Regions from separate parts of the Paenibacillus ottowii genome, predicted to be linked through region 1. Evidence: predicted binding sites of a transcription regulator. Region 1 holds the regulator's gene; each other region holds the start of a gene.
What was found. Region 1 encodes Rex, which represses fermentation and respiration genes when NADH is low (regulators of the CRP and FNR family bind a similar motif). Its sites were predicted from a motif close to TTGTGAAATATTTCACAA; they were not measured.
Positions count from the first base shown of each region.

Region 2: a site for Rex is predicted at 2,904-2,921, ahead of pflB (formate C-acetyltransferase). Genes of this name have one in related genera too.
Region 3: a site for Rex is predicted at 4,067-4,084, ahead of ACQQ6X_RS21155 (cytochrome ubiquinol oxidase subunit I). Genes of this name have one in related genera too.

Region 1 covers NZ_CP191577.1:990,767-997,724, reverse strand. The annotation lists gene ACQQ6X_RS04615 (tetratricopeptide repeat protein) at 1-334, shown strand, start outside; gene dinG (ATP-dependent DNA helicase DinG) at 492-3,374, shown strand; gene ACQQ6X_RS04605 (redox-sensing transcriptional repressor Rex) at 3,402-4,055, shown strand; gene ACQQ6X_RS04600 (amidohydrolase) at 4,042-5,343, shown strand; gene ACQQ6X_RS04595 (DUF5590 domain-containing protein) at 5,381-5,905, shown strand; gene ACQQ6X_RS04590 (hypothetical protein) at 6,359-6,892, shown strand; gene ACQQ6X_RS04585 (AAA family ATPase) at 6,885-6,958, shown strand, end outside.
Region 2 covers NZ_CP191577.1:1,148,084-1,155,041, reverse strand. The annotation lists gene adhE (bifunctional acetaldehyde-CoA/alcohol dehydrogenase) at 14-2,626, shown strand; gene pflB (formate C-acetyltransferase) at 2,955-5,216, shown strand; gene pflA (pyruvate formate-lyase-activating protein) at 5,283-6,029, shown strand; gene ACQQ6X_RS05430 (copper amine oxidase N-terminal domain-containing protein) at 6,259-6,958, shown strand, end outside.
Region 3 covers NZ_CP191577.1:4,527,234-4,534,191, reverse strand. The annotation lists gene def (peptide deformylase) at 1-151, shown strand, start outside; gene ACQQ6X_RS21165 (cache domain-containing sensor histidine kinase) at 317-2,107, shown strand; gene ACQQ6X_RS21160 (response regulator transcription factor) at 2,100-3,749, shown strand; gene ACQQ6X_RS21155 (cytochrome ubiquinol oxidase subunit I) at 4,155-5,561, shown strand; gene cydB (cytochrome d ubiquinol oxidase subunit II) at 5,548-6,561, shown strand; gene cydD (thiol reductant ABC exporter subunit CydD) at 6,561-6,958, shown strand, end outside.

The sequences.
Region 1 (6,958 bases):
GCAATTTAAGCAGGTGCTACAGCATTTTCCAAGCAGTTGGCAGAGTTGCATGTATATGGGGATGGCTTATTTTCAACTGGATGATTCAGCAGAGGCTGTAGGTCATTTTCAGAAGGTGCTGCACCTAACTGAACAGCCGGGGCTAAAAGCCGTCATTTTTAATGCGTTAGGCTGTTTGATGGCAAAGCAGGCTGACGTAAAAGAGGCGCAAAAATATTTTGCTCTCGCACATCAGTTCGATCCAACGCTGCCCGAGCCACTGCACAATATGCAAGCCTGTTTGTCTGGTGCCGAAAAGCTTCGATGCAACAGCTCCATGTTAACCTGGATGTAGCTGTCAGACACCGAATAAGACGATGCATGCCCACCTCCTTGGGTGCCGTGTGCATCGTCTTTTTTGGCTGTCTTAATTTCCAAACAGGCAATCTTCTGCTATGCTATTATACGGAGTTATTATTTTTGTATGTGTCAAAAGAAAGGATTAAGCTCGAATGAAATTTGCGGTATTGGATTTTGAAACGACAGGCACCCAGTCCGCGGATGATATCATTCAAGTCGGACTTGCAATTATAGATCATGATAACAGCATTTCCCGTGTTTACGGCTCTTATGTAAACCCTGGCAGATCTATTCCACCTTTTATCACCGGCTTGACCGGGATTACAGACGATGACGTCAAAGACGCGCCTTCACTCGAAGAAATGATGATGGAACTCGTGCCTATGCTGGACGATGTCGTGCTGGTCGGTCATAATGTGGCGTTTGATTTCAATTTTTTGCAAAGCGCTTTGGATCGGTGCGGATACTTACCCTTCAGCGGTAGAATTTTGGATACGATGGATTTTCTAAAAATCTTGTTCCCGTCGCTATCTTCTTACCAGCTGGGTTTTGTTTCCTCTGAGTTTGGGCTGGCACATGACCGCCCACATCAGGCAGACAGTGACGCGTTGGCTACAGCTGAGGTGTTTTTAAAGTGTCTGGGTGAGCTTCAGGCATTACCTTTGATAACGATACAGCGGCTTAGCGATTTGTTTGCAGAGGAAGACAGTGATCTTGGTTGGTTTCTTGATGGTATTCGGGAAGAGAAAGAGCTAGATCCTATTCAGGATTTGGAGAAACATCAATTTTTCCGTCAGCTTGCGCTTAAAGTGGAAGATTGGACCGAGCTGGCTACTCCGCGTAGAGAAGATGATCCGAATCCGCTGTCAGGTGTTTCCTTTGAAGAGTATATGGATGATGTGCGGGACAATTTGCGTTCATCCTTAAGCCAATATGAGGAGCGAGAGGCCCAGATCCAAATGATTGAGGGTGTAAACCAAGCCCTGAGTCAAGATAAGCATTTGTTGATTGAGGCGGGGACAGGAACGGGGAAGTCCCTAGGTTATTTGCTTCCGTCACTATATCATAGTGTAAAATATGGGCAGAGGGTAACAGTAAGCACGCATACCATTAATCTGCAGGAGCAATTGCGAGAGCGTGATATTCCGATGCTGACAAAAGTGATTCCGTTCCCGTTCCGGGCTGCCATTTTTAAGGGTCGGGGACATTATTTGTGTCTGCGCAAGTTTGAACATAAAATAAACAGAAGAGACTTCGCGACACCAAAGGAAGACTTAATTACAGCAGCTCAAATGATCGTCTGGCTGACGCTGACAGAAACCGGTGATGATGAGGAACTAAACCTGAGCAACCGTGGAGGGGATTTTTGGGAAACGGTGGCCAGTGATTCCGAGTCCTGTCTTGGTCGTTCTTGCCCATGGTTCCGTAAATGCTACTATCATCGTGCACGTCATGAAGCAGGAACAGCGGATGTAGTTATTACGAATCACTCCAAGTTGTTCACCGACGTCAAAGCTAGTCACCAACTGCTGCCAAGCTACGAACATCTGGTCATTGATGAAGCTCATCATTTAGAGGAAGTAGCTGGCAAGCACCTGGGCATGCATATGAAATATTTCACACTCGTGCACACGCTGACTCGATTGTTCAAGGACAGTAAAAATGGACAATTGCCTTCGCTACGTCAGCAGTTGGCAAAATCGGGGCATGAGAAGTCAACAGAGTGGGCCTCAACCATTGACCAGCTGTATCCACTCGTTTTAGAGGTTAAGGAAACTTGGGACCTGTTAAGCGATAAGCTGTTTGGCATGTTGCCGGAACGTACTGATGCAACGCCGGGAGAAACAGGGCAGTTTTCTTCACGTCTCAAACCATCGGCCAAGCCCGCAAAGTGGGATCAGGCGGCAGCATTGGAAAATCAGCTTTATGTAACGATGAGCGAAATTTTGCGCAAGGGCGACAAGCTGATGCTGGATGTCAAGGAAGAACATGACGATTATGCGGCAGATAGTCTCATTACAGATATCACGGGTCTGTTTAAGGATTTGGCGGGAATTAAGGAAAATTTACGTTTCTTTATACGACTCGATGATGAAACAACCGTATACTGGCTTGAAGCGAGTGGGCAATTCCGTAGTAAGTCATTGCAATTTTATGCGGTGCCCGTCGATGTGAGCCGTCAGTTGAAAGAAATGTTTTTTGACAAAAAAAGAAGTATTATTCTGACATCTGCTACTTTATCGGTAGATAAGTCGTTTCAGTACATGACCGAGCAACTCGGCTTGCAGGAGGCTGCGGATCAAGGACGATTAATGACTTCTCAGCTCCCATCCCCTTTTAATTACAGGGATCAGGTGTTGCTGGTCATTCCGCGGGATTTTCCGAGTGTGAAGGGCAGTGTAGGGGATGCACACTTTGTAGAGATGCTCGTTAGCTCTCTAGGGGCGACTGCTCAGGCAACGCGGGGGAGAATGCTTGTTCTGTTTACTTCCTATCGGATGCTCCGGCAAGTGTATGAGCCGCTCAAAGAAGCGCTGGCATCCAGTGATATCACCGTGTTAGGACAAGGTGTGGACAGTGGAAGCCGCAGCAAGCTAACCCGCCGGTTTCAGGAAGCCAAAGCTTCCGTACTGCTGGGTACCAGCAGCTTCTGGGAAGGCGTCGATATTCCAGGGAAGGCACTCACTTGCCTGGCCATCGTTCGCTTGCCGTTTCAACCGCCCAATCACCCGTTACTGGAGGCAAAAAGCGAGTTGCTCCAGCAGCAGAAGAAGAATCCATTCATGAAGCTGTCTGTACCACAGGCAGTGATCCGTTTCAAACAGGGATTTGGTCGGTTGGTACGTACAGCGAGCGACCACGGAGTCGTCATTGTCTACGATACACGTGTGATCGAATCCTATTACGGAAAGCACTTTTTGTACTCGTTGCCGGGACCAAAAATGGAGCATATGCCATCTGAGCAAATGGTGCCACGCATTGCGGAATGGCTCCAATCCGCCCCGGAGACAGAGGCACAACGGACGGACACCTAAAGTCCGTTACAATTAGGGGGAGCAAGTATGAAATCAGATAAAATTTCAGAGGCTGTCGTACGGAGATTACCCGTATATTTACGTTATCTGAATGCACTGCACAAACGGGAAGTGGCTACGGTCTCTTCTCAAGAGCTGGGGCAGAGGCTGGATTTGAATCCGGCCCAAATCCGTAAAGATCTGGCCTATTTTGGCGATTTTGGCCGGAAGGGTATCGGTTATGATGTTTCTTATCTAATTGAGAAAATACGCCATATCCTGAAAATCGACCAGCAAATTAATGTAGTGTTGGTCGGAGCGGGTAATCTGGGTCAAGCCCTTTCGAACTATAACGCTTATTTAAAAGACAATATGAAGATTGTGGCGGTGTTTGATTCGTTTCCAGATAAGGTTGGGACCAAAATCAATACCTTAGTCGTTCAGTCGATGGATGAACTGGAAGCAACTGTGAAGGAAAAAAATATTCGAATCGGGATTATTACTGTGCCTGATTTTGAGGCACAGCAGGTAGCTGACAGGCTCATTGAGAGTGGAATTGGAGCGATTTTGAACTTTGCCCCTATCATTCTCAAGGCACCAGCTAACATTCGGATACATGCCACAGACTTTACAACTGATTTGCTTAGCCTCGCGTATTATTTGGAGGATGGAAAGGAAGAAGCACAATATGACAGTGAATAAATGGGTAATTAAAAACGGGTCTTTTGCCGTAAATGGAGCCGAAGCGGGGGTAATCCATGGTTTTATGATTGTGGAGGATAGCCGCATTACTTACATTGGCGAGACTTTGCCTGCTGGTGAGGAAGAGACGGAAACAATCGACGGTAAGGGGCTATTGTTCTTACCTGGACTGGTGAATACTCATGGTCATGCGGCGATGTCTCTGCTGCGAGGGTATGGAGATGACCTGGCCCTTCAAGTGTGGCTGCAGGAAAAAATGTGGCCTATGGAGGCCAAGTTTACATCTACAGATGTGTACTGGGGAACATCTTTGTCAGTGTTAGAAATGCTGAAAGGTGGAACCACGACTTTCCTGGATATGTACGACCATATGGATGAGGTGGCTCGTGTAGCTGAAGAGTCTGGCATTCGTGCAAGTCTGATGCGTGGAGCAATTGGGCTATGCTCAGAAGAAGAACAGCGGATCAAGCTGGCTGAGGCCGTAACTTTTGCGCGCAACTGGCATGGTAAAGCAGACGGTCGTATCACAACCATGATGTCGCCGCATGCCCCGTACACATGTCCGCCTGCGTTTATCGAGAAATTCGTTCAAGCTGCACATGATCTCGATTTACCATTGCATACGCACATGTCCGAGACGATCGCCGAAGTTGAGCAAAACGTTCGTGATTACGGTTTGCGTCCAGTTGCACATTTAGATAAGCTTGGCTTTTTCTCTCGTCCTGCCTTGGTTGCCCACGGCGTTCACTTGAACGACGAAGAAATTGCCTTATTAGCAGAACGAGGTGTGGCGGTCTCCCATAATCCAGGCAGCAACTTGAAGCTGGCAAGCGGCGTAGCAAGAGTGCCTGAACTGCTGCGTGCAGGAGTGACCGTTTCTCTTGGAACAGATGGTCCTGCCAGCAATAATAACCTGGATATGTTCGAGGAAATGCGTCTGGCAGCACTGATTCACAAGGGAGTATCTGGCGACCCTACGGCAGTTCCTGCCAATGAAGCACTGCTTCTGGCAACAGAATATGGCGCAAAGTCGATTGGTTTAAAAGAGGTAGGAGCGCTGGCAGCAGGCAACAAGGCTGACTTTATCGCGTTAGATCTGAATCAGGCTCATTTCTTGCCGCGTACAGATCTTATTTCCCATGCCGTATACTCTGCAAGTGCCAAAGACGTGGCTCATGTATGGGTAGACGGCCGTCAGGTTGTGAAAAATGGCGAATGCCTGACGATGGACGAGGAACGTATCAAACATGAGGCACAAGCCGCCTTTGAAGGGCTGCTGTCGCGCTAATTCAGGTGTCACATCCCCTTAGAGAGGAAGCACAGGTTTGAAAAATAAGAAAAAATGGATAGCGGTCGCCATTTTGGCCGTAATACTGATCCTGGTCAGCATTTTCTGGTATTATTCCTACGTTACTCAAGACCAGGTGGCTGAGAAAAATGCCGCTATCATTAAGGCCAAGCAAGTGGGTGGTCTGGTTAGCACGACTCAGACATGGAAGTCTGTATGGGATCAGATATATTGGGTAGTTGAAGGAAAAAACGCACAGAATGAAGATATAATGGTGTGGGTTCCCTTTCAAAAAATGGAGGGGCAACCTAACATCCCTGCTACAGATCCAAAAGGTGTTCATACTGAGCTGTTGAAAAACGGAGTCGACGAACAAAAAATGACGGCGATTATCCAGCAGCAACTTCCTAATGTGAAAATTGTGAGGCTCCAACCGAGTGTGTTCAATGGCGAATATGTATGGCAACTGTTTTATGATGATGGAAGCCATCATAACTATACCTTCTATCGCTTCTCTGATGGGGGATCGACAGGGATAAAGTATACTTTGCCGAATTACTAGCGTGATGTTAAGAATGGAGAATGGTGGTTTGGAAGTGTTGAGGTAGGAGGGAACAGACACCGCGCTGCGCGAAGGTAACTTTTATACTCAGACTATATAGCTTGGAATGATTGAAATGAAGAAAAAGACGTAAATACGATGTGATTCGTATTTACGTCTTTTTCTTGCTGCGTTACAAAGCTGGGCTTTAAGCCAGCGAAGCATCCATACCTAGCTAACTTTTCTGCTAAGACATCGGCTTCCACCCATAACCAATGATTTTGCCTTCTCACAACTCCTCCACACATTGCCTTCGATATTAGATTCACGTTATGATATACTATATTTTATAAGTGATAGACAAATATGATAGATAAATAAGTTGCTGATCGCTTTAAGATCATGCAATTTGGTTGTTTGTTGACATTCGTCCCGTTTCTTCGTGGGTTTTACATTTTGAGAGGAGGATGTTGTTTGAAGTTACGTGCAGTTCCTATTGTTGTGGCGGCCGTTTTGGCAGCCTTGTTGTTATTTGGGGGATGGTTCATTTATCGTCAGGTTACAATGCAAAGTCCTCTGGAAAAACTGGTAACTCAATATCCAGGCGTGAAAAGCGCTCAAATAGATATTAAACAGGATCAGGTCGTCTTGAAACTTGATCTCAAACCGCAGGCGGATGTGGCCGGGTTGGTCGATGTGGTTAAGCAAAAAGGGCAGTCCATCATTGGCAGCCGCTCGATTAACCTGGATATCGCAGATCATTCCAATTCATCACTGAATCAATGGTGGTCTGAAGCTATGTTTCCTGTAGCCGAAGCGATGGAAAATAAAAAGTATACTCAAATTTCATCTACAGTTGAGCAGATGAAAAAGAAAAAGGCAGGGATCAAGGCTGATACCGATATGGATTCGAACAATGTCTATATCCGACTCAGTGAAGGCAATGCGACAAAGTTTATCGTTTTGCCACGTCAATCTCAGCAAATGGGGGTATGGCCTAATGCCTAGATGGATCAAGGAAATATTAATCGGTATTATACCGGTGACCATTATATTTCTCGTTTTTATAGGGGT
Region 2 (6,958 bases), 160 kb from region 1:
GAGGATGAGGGAAATGGCTGTTAAAAACGAGGTTATCCAAAAAGAGCAAAGCGCAGAGCAGTATATTCAAACGCTGATTGACCGGGCGAACCGGGCACAGCAAGCTTTCATGAGTATGAATCAGGAACAGATTGACGAAATCGTACAAGCTATGGCACTCGCAGGGATGGATAAACATATGCATCTGGCGAAGCTGGCTGTTGAAGAAACAGGACGTGGTGTGTACGAGGACAAAATCACCAAAAACATGTTTGCAACAGAATATATCTATCACAGCATCAAAAATGAGAAGACTGTTGGTGTCATTGAAGATAATGATTTCGATAGCTTCCAAAAGATTGCAGAGCCAGTCGGCATCATTATGGGGATCACTCCAGTGACAAACCCGACTTCAACTACAATGTTCAAAGCGTTAATTGCCATTAAAACACGTAACCCAATCATTTTCGGCTTCCATCCATCTGCTCAATCGTGTAGTGCTGAAGCAGCCCGTATCCTGCTTGAAGCAGCTGTTAAACATGGTGCTCCAGCTGATTGCATCCAATGGATTGAAGCACCTTCGATGGATAAAACAAATGTACTGATGAACCACCCTGATGTAGCATTGATTTTGGCAACTGGTGGATCAGGCATGGTTAAGGCAGCATATAGTTGTGGTAAACCTGCATTAGGCGTAGGTCCTGGTAACGTACCTTGCTTTATTGAAAAAACAGCCGATATCAAGCAAGCTGTGAACGATCTTATCCTTTCCAAATCTTTTGATAACGGTATGATCTGTGCTTCGGAGCAAGCTGTAATTATCGAAGAGCCAATCTTCGAGCAAGTGAAAAAATTGATGATTGCTAATGGTTGCTACTTTGTAAATAAAGAAGAAGCAGCTAAGCTCACTCAAGGAGCTATGAATGTAGAAAAATGTGCAGTGAACCCGGCCATCGTCGGACAATCTGCTGTAAAAATTGCTGAAATGAGCGGCATTACAGTCCCAGCAGGAACAAAGATTTTGGTCGCTGAAATTGAAGGGGTAGGAACCAAATACCCATTGTCTGCGGAAAAATTGAGTCCAGTATTGGCTTGCTACAAAGTAAAAAATGCAGAGCAAGGTATCCAACGTGCTGCTGAAGTCGTAGAATTCGGCGGTATGGGTCACTCGTCAGCTATCCATTCGCAAGATGAGGACGTTATTGCTCGGTTCGCAAACCGTTTGCAAACAGGACGTATCATTGTAAATGCACCTTCCACACATGGTGCAATCGGTGATATTTACAACACCAACCTTCCTTCGTTGACACTTGGTTGCGGCTCGTACGGTCGTAACTCGACTTCGTCGAACGTATCGGCAGTTAACTTGATTAATGTGAAAAGGGTGGCGAAACGGACGGTGAATATGCAATGGTTCAAAGTACCTTCCAAAATCTATTTTGAGAAAAATTCGACACAATATCTTGCTAAAATGCCTGATATCACACGTGTAGCCATTATTACTGACCCTATGATGGTGAAACTCGGATATGTGGATCGCGTTATTCATTATTTGCATCAGCGTCAAACACCAGTAGCGATTGAAGTGTTCTCTGAAGTTGAACCAGATCCATCGACAGTTACCGTAGAACGCGGTACTGAAATGATGAGACGCTTCCAACCGGATTGCATCATCGCACTGGGTGGCGGTTCGCCAATGGATGCAGCTAAAGGCATGTGGCTGTTCTATGAATATCCAGATACTGATTTCAATAACTTGAAACAAAAATTCATGGATATCCGTAAACGGATTTACAAGTACCCACGTCTGGGACAAAAAGCACAATTTGTAGCTATCCCTACAACCTCGGGTACAGGTTCGGAAGTTACATCGTTTGCAGTAATTACAGACAAAAACCTGGGTAACACCAAATACCCACTGGCTGACTATGAGTTGACTCCTGATGTGGCAATTATTGACCCTGAATTTGTATATTCGCTGCCTAAAACAGCTGTAGCGGATACTGGTATGGACGTTCTGACACATGCGATCGAGGCTTACGTGTCTGTAATGGCTAATGATTACACAGACGGTCTGGCAATTAAAGCGATTCAGCTCGTATTCCAATACTTGGAGCAATCGGCTCTGATCGGCGACAAGTTGGCTCGCGAAAAAATGCACAATGCTTCTACACTTGCAGGTATGGCGTTTGCTAATGCATTCTTGGGTATTAACCACAGTCTTGCACATAAATGGGGCGGACAATACCATACGGCTCACGGTCGCACGAATGCTATCTTGCTGCCGCACGTTATTCGCTACAATGCGAAAAAACCGACAAAATTTGCTTCGTTCCCTAAATATTCGCACTTTGTTGCAGATGAGCGTTATGCAGAAATTGCACGCATACTTGGACTGCCTGCACGTACCACTGAAGAAGGGGTTAACAGCCTGATCGATGCGATTCGTAAGTTGAACAAAACACTCGGTATCGAGGAATCGTTCCAACAACTTGGTTTCGATCCGAAAGATTTTGAATCACGTGTAGATTATCTGGCTGACCGTGCTTTTGAGGATCAATGTACAACTGCGAATCCAAAGCTGCCGCTGGTTACTGAATTGGCTGATGTATACCGCAACGCCTTCTACGGACGCTTCGACCAATAATATAATAGGTAAGAAGAGGCTTGTAACAGAGCATTTTCCCGTACAAAACCGATGCAGGCTCTCTATATAGAGAGCCTGTTGGTTTGGGAAGGGAGGTGAACGGCTAGGCTATAGATATAAGCGTGAAGCTAGGGAAAATAAAGTGATAAAAATCACTCATAATGTGATTTTTATCACATACTACACTCTATCATTATTCTACAATAAGAGTGTAAGAAAGGTCCCGACACTGAGCGTAAGGCATCGGTGAAAAGGCCGGGCTCAAGAAATAGTTTTAACGTGAAAAAAATCACAAGTCCGGAAGACCAAACAATTTGGAGGGATTTACATGTCGGTGATTGAGAGAGAATTACAAGAGCAACAATCTGGCTGGAGAGGTTTTAAAAAAGGAAAATGGACTAGAGAAGTTAACGTCAACGATTTTATTGAAACCAATATCTCACCTTATGTTGGCAATGAAGAATTTTTGGTTGGCCCTACTGCCAACACAACTGCACTGTGGGAAATTGTATCTGACCTTACTAAAAAAGAGTTGGCAAACGGCGGTGTGCTTGATGTAGACGTAAATACGCCATCCACCATTATTTCACATAAACCAGGCTACTTGGACAAGGACAAAGAACAAATTGTCGGTGTACAAACAGATGCTCCATTCAAACGTTCCTTGCAACCGTTCGGTGGAATCCGGATGATGATCGATGCTTGCAAAGCCTATGGTTTTGAAGTGCCACAAAGCATTGTAGACATTTTCACTCATATTCGTAAAACGCACAACCAAGGTGTATTTGACGCTTATACAGATGAAATGAGAGCGGCTCGTAGAGCTGGTATCATTACTGGTCTGCCAGATGCATACGGCCGTGGTCGTATCATCGGTGACTATCGTCGCGTAGCTCTGTATGGTGCAGACTTCTTGATCCAAGATAAAAAACTTCAATTGAAGAGCCTTGAAGTTGATTCCATGGAAGAAGACGTAATTCGTCTGCGTGAGGAAATTTCCGAACAAATTCGTGCTTTGAATGAATTGAAACAAATGGCTGCTGACCATGGTTTCGATATCTCCAAACCAGCTAACAATGCAAAAGAAGCTTTCCAATGGGTATATTTCGGATATCTGGCAGCGATTAAAGAACAAAATGGTGCAGCAATGTCCTTGGGACGTGTATCTTCATTCCTTGATATTTATACACAACGTGATCTTGAGGAAGGTGCACTGAACGAAGAACAAGCTCAGGAACTGGTCGACCATTTTGTTATGAAACTGCGTATTGTTAAGTTCCTGCGTACACCTGATTACAACGAACTGTTCAGTGGTGACCCAACTTGGGTAACAGAATCCATCGGTGGTATGTCTGTCACTGGAGAAACTCGTGTTACCAAAAACAGCTTCCGCTTCTTACACACACTGTACAACTTAGGGCCTGCTCCAGAACCTAACTTGACTGTACTGTGGTCAGAAAAGTTGCCTGAAGGCTTTAAGAAATATTGTGCAAAAGTTTCTATTGAAACTAGCTCCATTCAATATGAAAATGACGATCTGATGCGTCCAATCTATGGCGATGATTATGGTATTGCTTGTTGTGTATCCGCTATGAGAATCGGTAAACAAATGCAATTCTTTGGGGCTCGTGCCAACTTGGCAAAAGCTCTGTTGTACGCCATTAATGGCGGTAAGGATGAAAAATCTGGCGTTCAAGTAGGACCTGAGTTCCCTGCTATTACAAGTGAAGTGCTGGATTACGAAGAAGTGTTGAGCCGTTTCAAACCTATGATGGAATGGCTGGCAAAACTGTACATGAACACTTTGAATGTTATTCACTATATGCATGATAAATATAGCTACGAACGCATTGAAATGGCGTTGCATGACCGTGATATTCTTCGTACCATGGCTTGTGGTATTGCGGGTCTATCAGTTGCGACTGACTCCTTGAGCGCCATTAAATATGCAAAAGTTAAACCAATCCGTAACGAAAAAGGAATTGCTGTCGATTTTGAAATCCAAGGCGAATATCCTTGCTACGGTAACAACGATGACCGCGTAGATACTATCGCTGTAGAATTGGTAGAAACTTTCATGAGCATGATTCGCAAGCATAAAGCTTATCGTAATGCGGTTCCTACTCAATCCGTACTGACCATTACTTCCAACGTGGTGTACGGTAAGAAAACAGGTACAACACCTGATGGACGTAAAGCAGGCGAACCGTTCGCACCAGGCGCAAACCCAATGCATGGTCGTGACAAAAAAGGCGCTTTGGCATCTCTGAGTTCTGTAGCCAAATTGCCATATGAACACAGCCTGGATGGTATCTCCAACACCTTCTCCATTGTGCCTAAAGCACTGGGTAAAGAGGAAGAAACACGCAAAACAAACCTTGTTTCAATGATGGATGGCTACTTTGGAAGCCACGCGCATCATCTGAATGTCAATGTGTTTGCTCGTGAACAACTATTGGATGCAATGGAACACCCAGAAAACTATCCACAACTTACGATTCGTGTTTCCGGCTATGCCGTTAACTTTATCAAGCTGACTCGTGAGCAACAATTGGATGTTATTAACCGTACTTTCCACGGTACAATGTAAACAAGTTTTACAATACCCAATATTACAATGACGCACGCATAGCGGATGCGGGAAGGATGATGCAACATGTTGAAAGGTCACATACACTCATTGGAAACCTTCGGGACCGTCGATGGTCCCGGCATCCGCTTCGTGCTCTTTATGCAAGGATGCTTGTTGAAATGTCAATATTGTCATAATCCAGACACTTGGGCCTTGAATGAAGGTAATCCGATGACGCTAGAAGAAGTATTGGCTGAGATTGAGCCGTATTTAGCCTATTACCGCTCTTCGGGAGGCGGATTAACCGTATCCGGTGGAGAACCGACACTGCAAGCTCATTTTGTAGCAGAGCTGTTCAGGGAAGTGAAGCGTCGCTGGAATTTGCACACGACATTGGACAGTAACGGCTTTAATGATGCGGCCCGCATCCATGATCTGCTGGATGTAACGGACTTGGTGTTACTGGATATTAAGCACATCGATAACGATAAGCATATTAAGCTTACAGGCAAATCCAACGACCGTATGTTAAGTACGGCCCGCTGGTTGTCTGAGCAAGGGCGCAAAATGTGGATTAGACACGTATTTGTACCAGGTATTCATGACGACGAGCAAGATCTACTCAATTTGGGACGGTTCATTGGAACGCTGAACGGAGTCGAGAAATTCGAAATTTTACCTTACCATCAAATGGGTGTTTATAAATGGGAAATGCTCGGTAAGGCATATCCGCTGGAGGGAGTTCCGTCTCCAACAGATAAAGAAGTTCAACGTGCTTACCGACTTATTGAGGAAGGCCGTCTAGAGACTGCAGGAACAAACGCTACCTAACGTCCATCAAAAAGCAAATGGGTCAGAACTACTTTCAGATTGTGAAGCCGCCGCCACATCAGATCAGATGGACGGCGGTTTTTTGTTGTTGAATTTTTGCAGTCACAGGGGAAAGTTCCCTTTTTTTCATGATCGTCAAAATTTCCTGAAACTTTTTAGCAGCTGTCGCGTCTAATAGTATGACTTTTCACGGGAATGATAATAATTTGGGGATAGAAGGAGACAGACAATGAATTTCAAGAAATGGACCATGCTCACCGCCCTGGCGGTAGCTCAGGTGGCCGCAGTAGCCCCTGTAGGAGCAGAAGCAGCATCAACAACTGTTCAATCCACCGATTCGGTTAACGCACAGCAGGCTCAGACCAATGTCGCTGATTCCGGCGGTCAGAATAGTACTGGAGATCAAGGTGGAACAAGCACAACCAATAATACGGTAACATCTGGTAACACAGGTGTATCCAATGATCCAATGACTGGTCTGCCTACAGATACCACTAACGGATCGAACGTAACTAATGATGTATACAGTGGAGACGGAACAATCACCAATCCTGGTGGAGCTCCTACATCCATGAATGCGAATCAACTGATTTTGTATTTGAACAGTGCTAAAATGGAACAAAACGGACAGGTATATACGGCAACTCAGCCGATGACCGTCAAGGACGGAGTTTCCTATGTAGCTATTCGTTCTCTTGTCAGCCGTGTCGGATTGCAGTTTAGTTATGACACAGCCACCAAAGAAACTGTAATCACCCAAGGAACAAATGTTCTGCGCTTCAAAACAGACAGCAAGGTTTATACGGTTAATGGTGAGGCTAGACAAATGAAGGGGCCGGCTTTCCAGCAAAAGAACGTATTTATGGTGCCGTTGACCTCAATTACACAGGCCTTAAATATTCCTTATACTGTGAATAATACGACTAAAC
Region 3 (6,958 bases), 2.0 Mb from region 1:
TCAGGAGCTGTTAACGTTTAAGGGCTATGCAGCAATTGTAGTACAGCATGAAATGGACCATCTGGATGGGATTATGTTCTATGACCGTATCAACCCGGAAGATCCTCATAAGCTGCCACAGGGAGTGCATATCGAACCTTGTGTACGTTAATCGTTCGTGTCTGTAAAGTGTGGTGACTCCGTTCACCACCTTTTTATTTTGCAAGAAAACATGGAACTAAATGTTGTGAAGCTTTAAAATTGAAAACATGTAAGCCGTGATAAAGGCTATTGAGAACGAACAAAATGTAAGCGCTTATCTTGTGGGAGGGATGGCATGTATCGTGGAGTACGGCATCTGATGAATAATATGCGTATGCGGAATAAGCTGCTCTTCTCCTATGTACTGATTGTCATGATCCCCGTGCTGGTGGTTGGCGGCTGCGTTACTTTTTATTTGCGAGCGCAGGCACTGGACAGTGCGATTGCCCAGACGGTAAATAATGTGGAGAAAATTAAGAGCCAGACGGCAAATTTATTGCGGGTGCCAACGGATATTTCAAACGGGCTCATGTTCGATAAAAGGCTGAGGGAAATGGCAAACCATCGTTATTCCGGCATGGTGGAGCTTATGAATGCCTACCATCAATACAAGGATTTTAATGAGTACACCCAGCAATATAGAGAGGTTGCTACCATTCGCTTCTATTCGTACAATCCGACCATAGTCAACAATCTGGAGTTTATTCCTGTGGACGCCAACATTGAGCGGCAGCCGTGGTTCCAGGCGGCTTTGAAGGGGACGGCGATTAACTGGTTTTACATTCAGGATAAGGAGGATAACCCGGTTAATCGCCTCAGCCTGGTACGGCAAATTCCTTTTCCCGAATACAATTCCAAGGGAGTCCTGATGATTGCGCTGAGTCAGACCGAGTTGAATTATATGCTGAGCAAAGAGCCCTTTGAAACATTGATTGCGGATCATAACGGGATAGTAGTCGCAGCTACCCATCCGCAGTCGGTAGGTCAGACATTGACCGATTTACATTTAGGCTTTGATGTCCAGCGTGCAGGTAAGGGTATATATGAAGCAAAAGTTAACGGAACGCCCTCGAACATTATTGTGGATGAGCTGCTGCCAACTTCAAGTGTGAGCGGATTCACAATTATTTCGGTGTTTTCGACAGAACATATCGTGCAGGGGGCGAACCGGGTCAGCCTGATCGGTGCATTATGTGTTCTAGCGGTACTGATCATGGCGTTGATTCTCATTACCATCATTTCCTGGCTTATTACCAAACGGCTTCAGCGGCTGAGCTATGAGTTGGGTAAGGTAGCTGCGGGTGATTTTCATGTGGTATCAAGTGTGGAGGGAAGGGATGAGATCGGTGATTTATCCCGCCGTTTCAACTACATGGTGAGCAGTATCCGCCAGCTTATGGCCCAGGTCTATGAGACGAGTGAGCACAACAACAAGCTTGAATTGGCGCAAAAGGATATCAAGCTAAAAATGATGGCAAGCCAAATTAATCCGCACTTTCTGTTTAATGCGTTAGAATCCATCCGAATGAAAGCACATCTGAATGGAGAAGCGGAGATTGCAACGACAGTACGTTTGCTTGGCAGGCTGATGCGTAGGAATCTGGAGATTGGTAGTGGTAAAACAACCGTATTACAGGAACTGGATATGGTGCGATCCTATTTGCAGATTCAGCAGTTCAGGTTTGGAAATCGCTTGATCTATGAAGTGAATTTGGAAGAAAGCGCGAAGGACATGTCGATTCCTCCCTTAATTATACAACCGCTGGTGGAAAATGCAGTCATTCATGGCCTGGAAAATAAGGAAGAGCCCGTTACTGTGAAGGTAGATATCACGATAGAACGAAGAGAGCTGCAAATTAAAGTTGCTGATAATGGAATTGGCATGGAAGCAGAGCAACTGACCCGTCTATTGGCTCGGATTACAGGTACGGAGGAGCCGGAAGGGAGCAGTATTGGTCTGCGTAATGTACATCAACGTCTGACATTAATGTATGGGGAACGTTATGGTCTGCATATTGAAAGCGCATTACAAGTAGGAACATCCGTATACTTTTCCATTCCAAGGGAGGAAGCGTCGAATGTATAAAGCGATGATTGTAGATGATGAGCCTGCGATTCGCGAAGGATTGTCTTCCATTATTGACTGGGGGGATTGTGGCTTCCACATCGTCGATACAGCAGGGAACGGGCGCGAGGCGCTGGAGAAGTTCGGAGAACATCGACCGGAACTGGTCATTGTAGATATTCGTATGCCTGGGATGAGTGGACTGGAGGTGATACAAAACATACGTCAAATGAACGGGGAGCCGTTTCACTTCCTGATTTTGAGCGGATACGCAGACTTTGATTATGCAAGGCAAGCCATGGGATTCGGGGTGGATGGTTATCTGTTGAAGCCCGTTGATGAGGAAGAAATGACATTAGAGCTCAAACGGGTACGGCAAAACATTGAGAATGAAAAGGGAGATGGAAAGTGGGGAAGTCCGACTTCGCATGAGCGCGATTGGATTGAAGCATTGCTGTTTCCGGTTCATGGAGAACATGCTCGCGATGCTGTCGAACCTAGCCAGAGTGCATCCGAGCAAGCTGAACAACAAAGCGGAGGTGGAAAATACGGACAACAGCCAGCGTTACCCGCATTGGACTGGAGCAGCTATCAGGTGGTTCTGCTGGATATGCGTATACCTGACTGGGATCGGCAATCCCGGCAGCTCGCAGCCAAGCAGCGGCTAGCGGAATTGTGTCGTGAACAGGGTAGAGGCATTGTGTTTGAGGCTGGAATATATACGGGTCTGCTGCTCCCCGCCATGTTAAAAACAGAGGAAGATGCTGTTCAGCTGCTGGCTGTATGGCGACAGGAGCTAAAACCGTGGGTAACTGAAATTTATGGAGCTGCGGGTGCTCCGGTAGACATACTTGGCGAGATTCCCAGATCTTTTGAGCAGGCGTTACGATTGTTGGAGCGTGCGTTTTTGTTCCGGGCAGAAAGAGTCATGCTCCCCGGTGACCTGCATGAATGGGAGACAATCCATGCTGAAATGGATGAAGCGTCGGATCGAGCCTCGAATGCTCCCATACGTTATGCAGAAAAGCTGTACTATGCGCTGGATATGGCTAACGGTAAAGCCGCGACCCGTGTCATTAAGGAAATGGAAGCCCAATTTCCCAAAATTTATCGTACCGAATCTGGAATCAAGGCAGCATTCGCCCAGACGTTCACACTGGCACTCAACAAGTATGCAGCTGGACAGGAGCACAGCCGAACCGTGCTGGAGGACCATTCCAGCTTGATTACCAACGTATATGCTTATTCAACATTGGGGGAGCTGGTGGATCACTCGCTTGAGCATGTATTGCAGTGGATTGGTCAGACTGACACAGGTGGCAAGGAAATCATCATGAAGCAAATGATAGATTTTATACATGGTCATTATGATGAAAATTTGCGACTGGAGTTACTGGCAGATATGTTCAATTACAATAGTGGATATTTGGGCAAATTGTTCAAAAGTCATACAGGCGAAGCCTTTAATGCCTACCTGGATAAGGTGAGGATTGAGCGAGCAAGGGAATTGCTTGCACAGGGGATTAAGGTACACCAAGTGGCGGGACGCGTGGGATATGCAAATGCAGATTATTTTCATAGTAAATTTAAAAAGTATGTTGGCATGTCACCGTCCTCCTACCGTAATCAGGTTCAAAAGAACGGAGGAACCGATAGCTGTTGATCAATTTCTAGGTTTAACATTATAAAGTCTCTCTTGCAGTTGTCGAAGGTATGTTCTCCGATATCTGTAAGAAAGGCTTTTTTATATGATGAAAAAGGGTGGATCAATAGAAAAAGTCACATTCACTATGGAATTTAGGTAGTTTTCATAGAAAAGACATCGTTATGACACAACTTTGACACGATGTTCACATTTTTGATTCTATTTCATTTAAATTAATTCTATATAATGGGGATATTCTGAAGCCGGGCGATGATAACTATGCAAGTTAACTGTGAGAGTTATTTCCCAAATAAGTGAAGTTTTCATATGTAAGAATGTGAATACAATCACAAATGTAAAAAGCTTCAGATTACATACATTATAAAACACTGTTAGAAGAAGTGCAGGGGGAGGAGCAGTATCATGGACGTATTGGATTTGGCACGGTTGCAGTTTGCAACCACTACAATTCTTCATTTTGTTTATGTGCCGATCTCCATTGGATTGTCGTTGTTAGTGGCAATTATGGAGACAATGTATGTTATCAAGAAAAAAGACTTGTACAAAAAAATGGCTCAATTCTGGGGAACATTTCTGCTGATTAATTTCGCGCTAGGGGTAGTCACCGGGATTTTGCAGGAGTTCCAGTTCGGAATGAATTGGTCGGACTTTTCCCGTTTTGTCGGTGATGTATTTGGTACACCGCTAGCCATTGAAGCATTACTCGCATTTTTCCTGGAATCGACCTTTATCGGTCTATGGGTATTCGGCTGGGAAAGATTATCGAAAAGCGTCCATCTAATTTGTATGTGGTTGGTAGCGATCGGTACGATGCTCTCGGCTTTGTGGATTCTGGCTGCCAATTCCTTCATGCAGCGTCCTGTAGGATATGGGGTTGTAAATGGACGTGCAGAAATGCAAGATTTCGCTGCCTTGTTAACGAACGAACAGCTTTTATGGGAGTATCCTCACACCATATTTGCTGCCATTGCAACCGGGGCTTTCCTCGTAGCCGGTATTAGTGCCTGGAAGCTGATGCATAAGAAGAACATGGACTTTTTTAAACCTTCTTTTAAATTAAGCATTATTGTTGCATTAATCTGTGCGATTGCTATTCCTTTGTTTGGTCATGGACAGGCTCAATATTTGATCAAAACACAGCCCATGAAAATGGCTGCCAGTGAAGCTCTGTGGGGAGACAGCGGCGATCCGGCGCCTTGGACGGTGATTGCAAATATTGACCCTGATAAGCAGGAAAATACCTTTGAGATTAAGGTTCCGTTTGCACTGAGCTTTCTGTCGTATAGCAAGTTTTCCGGCTCTGTGCCTGGTATGAAGGAACTTCAAGCAGAGTATGTAAAAACCTATGGTCCGGGGAATTATATTCCACCAGTCCGTACGACCTTCTGGAGCTTCCGCATTATGATTGCGGCGGGATGTGCGATGATTGCACTTGCTCTGTACGGGGCTTACCTAAGTTTTCGACAAAAATTGGAGGGCTCCCATCGTTGGTTCTTCCGTCTTATGCTGTGGGGGATATCTCTCCCATTCATCGGAAATACCGCGGGCTGGATCATGACAGAAATGGGACGCCAGCCGTGGACTGTATTTGGTTTGCTGCAAACAAAAGATTCCGTTTCACCTACCGTTGTAGCAGGAGAAGTGCTGTTCTCACTGATTGCATTTACATCGCTGTATCTCATTTTAACGGGGGTACTGGCATTCCTGTTTGCTCGTACCGCTCGTAAAGGTCCAGATATGGAGCCGCATCAGCATACGGTAATTCATGATCCATTTGCTCAAGGGGGTGACAGCATTGACGTTAAATGATTTATGGTTCTTATTGATCGCTGTGCTGTTTACAGGCTTCTTTTTTCTAGAAGGCTTCGATTTTGGCGTGGGAATGGCCACTGGATTAGTGCCGCGCAATGACCAACAAAAACGTTTGATGATCAATACAATTGGTCCATTTTGGGATGCCAACGAAGTGTGGCTGATTACAGCCGCAGGTGCGATGTTTGCCGCTTTCCCGCATTTTTATGCAACGATGTTTAGCGGATATTATCTGGTATTTGTGTTTATTTTGCTAGGCTTGATCTTGCGAGGAGTCTCCTTTGAGTTCCGTGGCAAGGCCGAAGGGAAAGGGTGGACAGGAACGTGGGATGCCTGCATCCTGATTGGCAGCTTCCTGCCGCCGATGCTGTTTGGTATGGTCTTTGCGGCTTTGGTAAAAGGCGTACCTATTCAGCAAAACATGAATTTGAAAGCTGGATTTATGGATGTATTCAACGGATACACCGTATGGGTTGGACTGACAGTGGTTGGGATGTGCCTTATGCACGGACTAACGTTCATTTCTCTGCGGACGATTGGTGAGGTAAGGGATCGTGCTCGTGTGATTGCGTCCAAATTCCTTCCAGTGTTGGGGATTCTGCTTGCTGGTATGGTCGTATGGACTTATTTTGCAACGGATTTCTTGGCACGTCGTGGTCCCTTTATGTATGTTGCGGTGGCAGTGGGAATTGCCGCCTATGTGCTAACATGGTATTTCCTGAAGCAGCGCCGTGAAGGATGGGCTTTCGGGATGACAGGTGCCATCATTTTGCTAAGCTTCGTCTCGTTATTCGTTGGCTTGTTCCCAAGATTTATGGTGAGCTCGATCAACAGTGCTTTTGATTTGACGATATATAATGCAAGTTCCAGTCCTTACACATTGAAAAATATGACGATTGTTGCAGCAACGCTTTTACCCTTTGTGTTGGCTTATCAGGCATGGAGCTATTTTGTTTTCCATAAGCGTCTCAGTGAGAAGGATCACCTGGAATACTAATGGATAAAGCCTGGTTTGAATTAAAGGGCATTCGGCCAGTAATGCTGCTGCTGGCCGCCCTTTCGCTGCTCCAGGGAGCAGCTGTAATTACACAAGCCATCTTTTTGGCAAAGGCTGTAACGATTTTGTTTAATAAAAATCCGTTGGTAATGGCTTGGCCATCGCTGGCGTTGTTTTTCGCGGCTTTTGCAGTGAGGCATACGACGATCTGGCTGCAACGCCGGACAGCTGGTCGTTTTGCCGAAGCAGCAGGCGCTTCCTTACGGGAGCGTCTGCTTGCGCGTTTGCTCGAGCGGGGTCCGGGTTTTGCTGCGCAGGAAGGAAGCGGCAAGTTGGTGACGCTAGCGCTAGATGGTGTAGATCGGTTTCGCAATTATTTGGAACTGTCGATTCCCCG